One region of the Micromonospora sp. NPDC050397 genome, then DNA from elsewhere that is predicted to be linked to it. Evidence: riboswitches for the same ligand, from Rfam matches in the RefSeq annotation. Region 1 holds a riboswitch; the other holds the start of a gene.
The links. Region 1 has a riboswitch for cobalamin ahead of ACI2K4_RS24225 (VWA domain-containing protein). Riboswitches for the same ligand answer to the same signal wherever they lie in the genome.
Positions count from the first base shown of each region.

Region 1 (5,161 bases):
AGCCGGGCGCCGACCACCCGGCCACGCCGGGCGTACGCCGGGGAGCGGCGCCCGGCGTGCGCCCCGGCGCCTCGTCCGCGTACGGCCAGCGCCCTGGTCCGGTACGGGCTGGTCGCCGCGACCGCCGGCTGGTTGCCGGCGCCGGCCTGCTCGGGTTGCTGCTCCGGCGATGCCTGCTGGTCCGGGCCGGTCGACTTCGGTCCGGACCCGGGTGGCGGTGCGGTGTCCGGCGTGTCGGAGCGGTCCGGGACCTGCTCCGGTCCGGCCGGTGGACGGCCGCCGCCGGGACCGTTCGGAGGTCCGTTCGGAGGGCCGTCCGGAGGGCCGTCCGTCGGGTCGGACGGGTTGTCGCCGGGTGGGTTGTCGCCGGGACCGCCGTCGGAGCCGTCGTCCGGTCCGGCCGGCGGCTCGGGCTCCGGGTCCGCGTCGCCGCCGTGCTGCCGGAGCAGTTCCTCCAGCTTCTCCTGGTCGGTGCCGGGCGGGTCCAGCGGGTCCCGGCGCCGACGGTGTGGCAGGGCCAGCCTCGCGGCGGCGGCCACGTCGTCGGCGGTGACCCTGTCCCGGTCGTGCCAGGCGGCGAGTGCCACGGCGGTCCGGGCCACCACGATGTCCGCGCGGAGCCCGTCGACCCCGTACGCGAGACAGATCGTGGCGATCCGGTCCAACTCGGCGTCGGGCAGCCGGACCGAGGGCAACCGCAGTCGGGCGACGGCGATCCGCCCGGCGAGTACGGCGTCCTCCTCCACCCAGCGCGCCACGAACCCCACCGGATCGGTCTCGTACGCGAGCCGACGGCGTACCACCTCGGCCCGCGAGCCCGCGTCGCGCGGGGCGGCCACCGCCACCACCAGCCCGAACCGGTCCACGAGTTGCGGGCGGGGCTCCCCCTCCTCCGGGTTCATCGTGCCGACCAGCAGGAAGCGGGCGGCGTGCTTGACCGACACCCCGTCCCGCTCGACGTGTGCGCGTCCCATCGCGGCGGCGTCGAGCAGCAGGTCGACCAGGTGGTCCGGGAGCAGGTTGACCTCGTCGACGTAGAGCACCCCGCGATGGGCGGCGGCGAGCAGGCCCGGCTCGAACGCCTTCACCCCGTCGGCGAGCGCGCGTTGCAGGTCCAGGGTGCCGACCACCCGGTCCTCGGTGGCGCCGACCGGCAACTCGACCAGGGTGGCGCGGCGGCGTACGGCGGCGGCGCCGGGCTCGTGCGGGCCGTCCGGGCACGCCGCGTCAGGATTGACCGGGTCGCAGGCGAACCGGCAGCCACGTACCACGTCGACGTCGGGAAGCAGCCCGGCGAGGGCCCGTACGATGGTCGACTTCGCGGTGCCCTTCTCGCCGCGTACCAGCACCCCGCCGATCGCCGGGGAGACCGCGTTGAGCAGCAGGGCCAGTCGCAGGTCGGGCAGGCCGACAACGGCGGAGAACGGGTACGGCGGGGTCATCGCCCACTCAGGCGCGCAGAAGCCATGCTCATGTCCCTTCCGCGGGTGTCCACGCCCGCGTTGGCTGGGTGGTGCGAGCGGTCGGAGTCTCCTGACTCCCGGATCGACGCTTCCCCCCGACCTTCCGGCCGTTCGGCCGTGGCCCGTACGTGAGAGGTCACTCCCCGGTCACAGTGGCGGGACCGTCCCGGACTCGCACCGGGTTCCTCCGCGCACCGCTCGTGCTGGCCATGCTGTCCCACCGACCGGCCCCCCGTCAACGTGACCACCACGACGGCACCACCTCACGCCACCCCCACCCCGCCCCTCACGCCCCGCCCCTCACGCCGCGCCCCGCCCCTCACCCGATCGATCATGAAGTTGTCGCACGGATGGCGGACGAACCCCTGCGATAACTTCATGGTCAACAATTTTGGGCGGGGGTGCGTGGTGGGGCGCGGGAGTTGGGGGCGGTTGCTGCTGCTGGCACTGATCTGGGGCTCCGGATTTCTCTGGATCAAGCTGGCGCTGCGGGGGTTCACCCCGGTCCAGATCACCATCGTCCGGCTCCTGCTCGGAGCGGCGGTGCTGGCACCCATCGCACTGGCGCGAAGAATGCCCGTTCCGTCCGGGAGCCGAACCTGGTTCCACCTCGTGGTGGCGGCCCTGCTCGCCAACGTCGTGCCGTACACCCTGTTCGGGATCGGGCAGCAGACGATCGACTCGAACATCGCCGGCGTACTGAACGCCACCACGCCACTGTGGACGGTGGTGATCGCGCTGCTCGCCGGCGGCGAGCAGCGGGTGACCCTGGGACGGGCGAGCGGTCTCGCGGCCGGCTTCGCCGGGACGGTGCTGATCTTCACACCGTGGGAGTCGGCGACCGACGTGGCGAGCTGGGCGGGTCTCGCCTGCCTCGCCGCTTCCGCGAGTTACGGCGCCGGATACGTCTACATGGGTCGCTACCTCACCGGCCGGAACATCCCGCCGATTATGCTGTCCGCCTGCCAACTGGCGGCCGGCGCCGCCGTACTCGCGCTCGCCCTGCCCTTCGGCGGGCTGACCGCGCCGAACTGGAGCGCGGTGCCGGTCGGCAGTCTCCTCGTCCTCGGCACGGTCGGCACCGGACTGGCGTACGTGCTGAACTACCGACTCATCGGCGATCTCGGGTCGACCGCCGCCTCCACCACCACGTACCTCCTGCCGGTGGTCGCGGTGGTGCTCGGCGCGCTCGTCCTGGCCGAGCCGGTCACCCTACCGATGCTCGCCGGCATGGCCCTGGTCCTGACCGGGATCACCCTCGCCCAACGACGGGCCCCCGCTGCCGTCGCACCGCCGAGGACACCGCTTGCCACACCTCGGGAGAACCCCCGCGGCCTGCCGGAGTGACGTTCCGGGCAGGGCTTTCGCAGCCCACCTGGGATCGGATCTCGGGGCCAGGGGCCGTGACCTGTCCGGCAAGAGAAAGGTTCCAATCAGCATTGCCGGTATTCGACAGATCGCTCTCCGAAAGGTCCAGGGAACAGCAACCGGTCATGTTTTCACCATGCGGGAAACCGGGTCAGGGGTGAATACGGCATTCATCCACACTCACTCCGTGGAGATGCTTTCCAACCCCGACGCACGATCCGTACCGTAGCGAGTGGGCAATTAACGAAACGGACGGCACCCGCGCCAACGGATGCCGTCCTACTGACTCCAATTCGGCCCTCACGAAGCCCAACTGAAGGAGTTCCTATGACCGTACCAAACGGCGCTCCCGCTAGCCAGGACCAGCGGGGAGTCGATCCGCCACGAGCCGTCTCGTACATCGAGGCCGTCGGACGCCTTCTCTTGGCAGTCGCCTCCTTCGTCGCGGCAGTCACTCCTGTCGTCCTTGAACTGATCTGAACCCGCGAATCCTGCCGGCCTGAACCCGACAAACCTGCTGGCATGCCGCTCACGGACGTTGGCGCGGAATCAGTGCTCGATTTTCGCGCCAACTTCATGAGCAACAGATTGTGCCGGGATACCGGTGATCTCGACGTCCACCGCCAGGAGGGCACCGTCCAGCGGGCCTCGGGGATGCAGGGCGTGGTGCGCGCTGGTTATGAAGAGGCGACGCAGGTCTGGGCCGCCGAGGCAGACGCTGGTCGGTTGGGCTACCGGCAGGCGCAGTTCGCGCTCCAGGGTGCCGTCGGGGCGGTAGCGGCGGACCGCGTAACCACCCCAGAGGGCGACCCAGAGGTGTCCCGCCGCGTCGACCGTCATGCCGTCGGGCGCCCCCTCGGCTCCGGCGAGCCGGAGGAACGGCGTACGGCCGGAGAGGCCGCCCGTGCGGGGGTCGACGGTGAAGCGGTCCACCTCGCCCCGCGCGGTGTCGGCCAGGTACATGGTGGTGCCGGCGGCGTCGAACGCGGGGCCGTTGGTGATGGTGAGCCCGGTGACCGCCGGGGTCGGTGCGCCCGTGCCGTCGTACCGGTAGAGGGTGCCGGCGCCCGGGGTGGCGTCGTAGGCCATGCTGCCGGCCCAGAACCGGCCGTTCGGGTCGGCGACCGCGTCGTTCATCCGGGCCGGTGCCGGATTCTCGCTCTCCAGGTTGGCGAGCTGCCGGGAGCCGCCGTCGCCGCTGAGCAGAGCCAGTCCGGTGCCGGTGGCGGCCACCCAGTCACCCGGCCGGCCGGCGACCGCCGCCACCGCCCCGATCGGGGCGTCCAGCCGGCGCAACTCGCGCAGCGGCGCCGGGGCGTCGCCGCTGGTCTCGTACAACCGGCCGGCGAGCAGATCGACCAGGACCAGTCGGCCGTCCACCCAGCGGGCACCCTCGCCCAACTCGAACCGGTCGTCGCTCCACGGGGTCGGCTCGGTGAGCCGCATCGTCTCCTCCAGAGGGGTGCACGGTGTCGTAACGGGTCCGCCGATCACGGACCGGCGGCGTAACGGGGTAAGACGGGGTGGGTCAGCGTACGGCGCTGCCGGGGGCGTGGTCGAGCAGCGACAGTTCGGTACGGGTGGGCAGCCCTTCCCAGTCGCCCCGGGTGGCCACCGCGAACGCCCCGGTGGTGACCGCACGGTCGAGCCGACCGGCGACGTCGAGCCGGTCGAGCAGACCGGAGAGCAGACCGGCGACAAAGGCGTCCCCGGCACCGACGGTGTCGACCACCGGGACCGTACGGGCCGGGGCGTGCACGCTCCCCCGCTCGCTGTGGCTGGTCGCGCCCTGCCCACCGTGCTTCACCACCACCTCCGGCACGCCCGCTCCGAGCAGCGCGGCGACCGGGTCCGGACCGTCGGTCAGCACGGCCAGTTCGTCGTCGGAGGCGACCACCAGGTCGACCGAGGGCAGCAGCGGGCGGAGCGCGGCGGCGGCTTGGTCCACCGACCAGACCCGTTGCCGGTGGTTCACGTCGAGGCAGACCAGGGCGCCGGCGGTACGGGCGGCCTCGACCGCCGTGACCACGGCCGCGTACGGCTGCTCGCCGAGCCCGGCGGTGATCCCGGTGACGTGCAGGATCTGGGGTGTCCGGGCAGCGGTGAAGGCCGGGGAGACGTCCTCGGGACCGAGCCGGGAGCCGGCCGATCCGCTCCGGTAGTAGGTGACCCGGCTGATGTCGCCGACCCGCGCCTCGAACAGGATCAGGCCGGTGGGCGCGTCCGGGTCGACCCGGGCCAGGTCCAGGTCGACGCCCTCGGCGCGCAGCGTACGGCGGATCAGTTCGCCGGGCTCGTCGGCACCGGTCACCCCGATCCAGCGCACCCGG
Region 1 is NZ_JBJDPS010000007.1:235,777-240,937, reverse strand. Features, by position in the region: gene ACI2K4_RS24225 (VWA domain-containing protein) at 1-1,442, opposite strand, end outside; cobalamin riboswitch at 1,527-1,651, opposite strand; gene ACI2K4_RS24220 (DMT family transporter) at 1,842-2,810, shown strand; gene ACI2K4_RS24215 (SMP-30/gluconolactonase/LRE family protein) at 3,381-4,277, opposite strand; gene ACI2K4_RS24210 (sugar kinase) at 4,360-5,161, opposite strand, start outside.

Region 2 (5,161 bases), on a different contig from region 1:
CGTGCAGCGGGCGCTGCTCGACCTCACCGCCCGGCCGGAACTGCGGCCCGCCTCGGACCTGCTCTGGGTGCTGCGTGCGCTGCTGCCCGAGCAGACCGTGCGGCCGGTGATGGGCGAGCGGCGGCTCGGTGGCGCGTCGATCCAGGAGAGCTGGGACCTGGCGATCGGCCGCGACCAGCGCGCGCTGATCGAGCTCGGCTACGAGGGCGTCACCGTCGAGCAGGTGCTGGAGCAGCGGCTGCGGCGCGGCGTGTGGGCCCCGCAGGCCACCGCGGCGATGGCGCTGCGGGCGGTCGAGGACTCACTGCTGTACCTGCGCAACCCTCGGTTCACCGACGAACTCGGCGCCCGCGCGGTGCAGTTGCTCAGCGGCGAACGTACGTCGGACGACGCGCCCGAGGTACTGACCCGGATTCGCCGGCTGCTCACCTACTACCGCTCCACCCCGGACGGTCTGCCCGCCTGGTGCGAGAACTTCGGCTCCACCGGGTACGCGCACTACTGCACCCTGCTGCCGACCGCGTTCGTGGCCGAGGAGACCGGGGTACGCCAGGTCGCGGCGATGCTCGGGTTCCTGTTCAGCATCGAGAGCCTGGCCCTGTCGCTCGGCTGCGACCGGGCCCAGTTGGAGATCGCGGTCGCCCAGTCCCATCCCGAGGCGCCGGCCAAGGTCGCCCTGCTCTGGGCGGCCCGCTTTCAACTGGGGTCGCTCTCCCTGGCCCAGTTGCGCGAACGGACCACCGGCCTGCTGGAGAACCCGCTGGTCATACCCACCTTCCCGCGGTACCTGATCGGCTTCGCCCAGGCGCTCGAACCCGTGCCGACCCTGGCGCCGTTTGTGGTGGAGGTGCTGTCGAAGGCGTTCGGACGGCTGCCCGACCCGGTGCTGCTGCCGTGGCTGCCGACCCTGATCACCACGCTGCGCGCGGAGGCCGGCGACCAGGTGCCCCGGCTCGTCCGCGAGGCGGGCCGGACCTTCCCGGCCGGGCTCGCGGCGCTCGACGCCTGGACGCCGCCCTGGTCCGGGGCGGGCACGGCGAGCGCCGGTCGCCCGGCGGCCGGGTCCGGCGCCGACGGTACGGGCTCCGCCGGGTCGGGCCCGGGCGACACCGGACCGGTGGCGCGACTGCTGGCCGGGCACCCGGAGTCCTGTGACGCGGTGGCCGGGCTGCTCGGTTGCGACGACGGCTGGCGGTCGTCCGCGGCTCCGGCCGCCACACCCTTCGGGACGGAGTTGCCGGAGCTGCTCGCGCGTTATCCGGAGACCGCCGTGGCACTCGCGGCGCGGCTCTGACCGTCGGGGGAGCAACCGTTCCGCCGGGCCGAGCCCGGCGGAACGGTTGTCGCCCGGCTGGTCAGTCCGGGGCGGGCGGTGGCTGGTCCGACGCGGTCGCCAGGTGCAGGGAGAGTTCCTGGACCAGGTCGTCCATGCTCTGCCCGCTCTGCGCCCGGACCAGGCCGAGAGCCAGCTCCGCGAGCAGGTAGAACCCGAGCGTCTTGGCCTGCTCGCTGGGAAACGCGGCGAGCAGTGCCTCGGCGCCGTCGAGGTCGCCCCGGTGCCGGGCCGCGACAACTCCGGCGGCCCGCTGCACGGCCTCGGCGGCGGCCGGGGTGGGGTGGTCCACCACGCTCAGATCTTGGGCTTGGTGGCGCGGGCGGCGTCGAACCGGCTGGTCACGTCGGTCCAGTTCACCAGGTTCCACAGCCGGTCCACGTAGTCCGGACGCACGTTGCGGTACTGCAGGTAGTACGCGTGCTCCCACGCGTCGAACACCAGCACCGGGGTCGAACCCTGACCAACGTTGCCGTGATGGTCGTAGACCTGCTCCACGATCAACCGCTGGCCCAGCGGCTCCCACGCCAGCACTCCCCAACCCGAACCCTGCACACCCTTTGTCGCCGCCGAGAGCTGACCGGCAAAACCTTCGAACGAGCCGAAGTGCTCGTCGATCGCCGCCGCCAACTCGCCCTCCGGGCGGTCGCCACCGTCCGGCGACAGGTTGTTCCAGAAGATCGAGTGCAGGACGTGACCGGAGAGGTTGAACGCGTACGTCTTCTCCAGCCCGACCAGGGTGTTGTAGTCGCCCTTCTCCCTCGCCTCGGCGAGCCGGTCGAGCCCGTCGTTGGCGCCCTTGACGTACGCCGCGTGGTGCTTGCTGTGGTGCAACTCCAGGATCTCCCCGGACATCGCCGGTTCGAGCGCGCCGTAGTCGTAGGGCATGTCGGGCAGGGTGTACACGGCCATCGGTACGTCCTCTCGCATAAGAATCGCTGTTGCCAACATAGTGCAACAAGGCTCGACCGTCAGGATCACCTTCTCCGACGCCAACACGCCGGCACGACATGTGGTGTTCAACAACCGGACCTCCCCCATATATAGTTCGTGACGCGACTGGTTCGGCCGGGCATCCACCCCGGCCGAGGCAAGAGGGAACCCGGCGCGAATCCGGGACTGCCCCGCAGCGGTAAGTGGGAACGACCGCCGTCACGAAGCACTGGGAGACAACCGGCCCGGCCGGAAGCCCTGGGAAGCGACGGCCAGTAGGGGGTCACGGCTGGTCCGTGGCCACGCCCACGAGTCCGAAGACCTGCCAGCCGCGCCGCGCCGGACAACCGCGCGCGGCGGTCCGAGACCGCGTGGGACGGTCGACGGCTGCGACGTACGCCAGGGCGTGCGTCTCCGCCCGCCTGCGCGCGTTCCGGACCTCGTCGACACGAGCACGAGGAGCGACAGGTGACGGTCACAGAGCTGGCTGCGGGCGAGCGGGCGACGGACGGCGACACGTCCGCACCGGGGCAGCGGCGTACCCAGATGCGGGTACGCAAGCGCAACGGCGCGTTCGAACCGGTCGACGTCAACAAGATCGTCCGGGCGGTGGAACGCTGGGCGGGCGACCTGGACGACATCGACCCGCTGCGGGTCGCGACCCGGACGATCAGCGGCCTCTACGACGGGGCGACAACGGCCGAACTGGACCGGTTGTCGATCCAGACCGCCGCCGAGATGATCGGCGAGGAGCCCCAGTACTCCCGACTCGCGGCCCGGCTCCTGGCCGGTTACGTCGACAAGGAGGTACGCGGGCAGGGCATCGCGTCGTTCAGCCAGGCGATCCGACTCGGCCACGAACTCGGACTGGTCGGCGACCAGACGGCGCGCTTTGTCGCCGTCAACGCCCGCAAGCTCGACGACGCCGTCGACCCCACGGCCGACCTGCGGTTCGAGTACTTCGGGCTGCGTACGGTGCACGACCGGTACCTGCTGCGGCACCCGACCAGCCGGCTGGTGGTGGAGACACCGCAGTACTGGCTGCTGCGGGTCGCCTGCGGCCTGTCCCACACCCCCGGCGAGGCGATCGGGTTCTACCGGCTGATGTCGACGCTCGCGTACCTGCCGAGTTCCCCGACGCTGTTCAACTCCGGCACCGCGCACACCCAGATGTCCTCCTGCTTCCTGGTCGACTCGCCCCGCGACGAACTCGACTCGATCTACGACCGGTACGCCCAGGTGGCGAAGCTGTCGAAGTTCGCCGGCGGGATCGGGATCGCGTGGTCCCGGGTGCGCTCGCGGGGTGCGTTGATCCGGGGCACCAACGGGTTGTCGAACGGTATCGTGCCGTGGCTGCGCACGCTGGACGCGAGCGTCGCCGCGGTCAATCAGGGCGGCCGGCGCAAGGGGGCGGCCTGCGTCTACCTGGAGCCGTGGCACCCGGACATCGAGGAGTTCCTCGAACTGCGGGACAACACCGGCGAGGACGCGCGGCGTACGCACAACCTGAACCTGGCGAACTGGATCCCGGACGAGTTCATGCGGCGGGTCGAGGCCGACGGCACGTGGTCGCTGTTCGACCCGGCCGAGGTGCCCGAGCTGCCCGACCTGTGGGGGGAGGACTTCGACGCCGCGTACCGGGCCGCCGAGACCGCCGGCCGGTTCGTGCGCCAGGTCAAGGCCCGCGACCTGTACGGGCGGATGATGCGCACCCTGGCCCAGACCGGTAACGGCTGGATGACCTTCAAGGACCCGTCGAACCGGCTGTGCAACCAGACCGCCGAGCCGGGCAACGTGGTGCACCTGTCGAACCTCTGCACCGAGATCGTGGAGGTCTCCAGCGACGGCGAGACGGCCGTCTGCAACCTCGGTTCGATCAACCTCGCCGCGCACGTGGCAGCCGACGGCATCGACTGGGAACGGCTGCGCGAGACGGTACGGACCGCCGTCCTCTTCCTCGACCGCGTGATCGACATCAACTACTACCCCAGCGTCGAGGCGGCGGCGAGCAACCCGCGCTGGCGGCCGATTGGCCTCGGCCTGATGGGCCTACAGGACGCGTTCTTCGCGCTGCGGCTGCCGTTCGACTCGGCGCCGGCCAGGGAACTGTCGACCAGGATCTCGGAGGAGATCTACCTGACCGCGCTGGAGAGCTCCGTCGAGCTGGCCCGACAGTTCGGCCCGCATCCGGCGTACCCGCAGACCCGGGCCGCCCGGGGCCAGCTCCAACCCGACCTGTGGGGGGTGACCCCGACCCAGACCGAGCGTTGGGCCGCCCTACGGGAAGAGGTCGCCGCGCACGGGCTGCGCAACTCGCTGCTGATCGCGATCGCCCCGACCGCCACCATCGCGTCGATCGCCGGCTGTTACGAGTGCATCGAGCCGCAGGTGTCCAACCTGTTCAAGCGGGAGACCCTCTCCGGCGAGTTCCTCCAGGTCAACACCGCCCTGGTCCGGCAGCTCAAGGAGCTCGGGCTCTGGACCGAGCAGGTCCGGACCGAGATCAAGCGGGCCGAGGGGTCGGTGCAGGGCATCGACGCGCTACCCGCCGAGGTACGGGAACTCTTCCGGACCGCCTGGGAACTCCCGCAGCGGGCGCTGATCGACCTCGCGGCGGCCCGCTCCCCCTTTGTCGACCAGAGCCAGTCGCTGAACCTGTTCATGAGCGCGCCGAGCATCGGCAAGCTCTCCTCGATGTACCTGTACGCCTGGAAGTCGGGTCTGAAGACGACGTACTACCTGCGGTCCCGTCCCGCCACCCGGATCCAGCAGGCCACCGTCGCGATCGACCGTCCCGCGGTCGCCGACCCCGAGGCGGTCGCCTGCTCGCTGGAGAACCCCGAGTCGTGCGACGCGTGCCAGTAACCCGATCCCGGCCACCAACGGAAGGTAAGG
Region 2 is NZ_JBJDPS010000001.1:273,371-278,531, reverse strand. Features, by position in the region: gene ACI2K4_RS01080 (DUF5682 family protein) at 1-1,294, shown strand, start outside; gene ACI2K4_RS01075 (superoxide dismutase) at 1,356-1,628, opposite strand; gene ACI2K4_RS01070 (superoxide dismutase) at 1,631-2,245, opposite strand; cobalamin riboswitch at 2,377-2,611, shown strand; gene ACI2K4_RS01065 (ribonucleoside-diphosphate reductase subunit alpha) at 2,750-5,131, shown strand.
Region 2: it holds a riboswitch for cobalamin, as region 1 does, so the genes downstream of both, ACI2K4_RS01065 (ribonucleoside-diphosphate reductase subunit alpha) here and ACI2K4_RS24225 (VWA domain-containing protein) in region 1, are expected to answer to the same signal.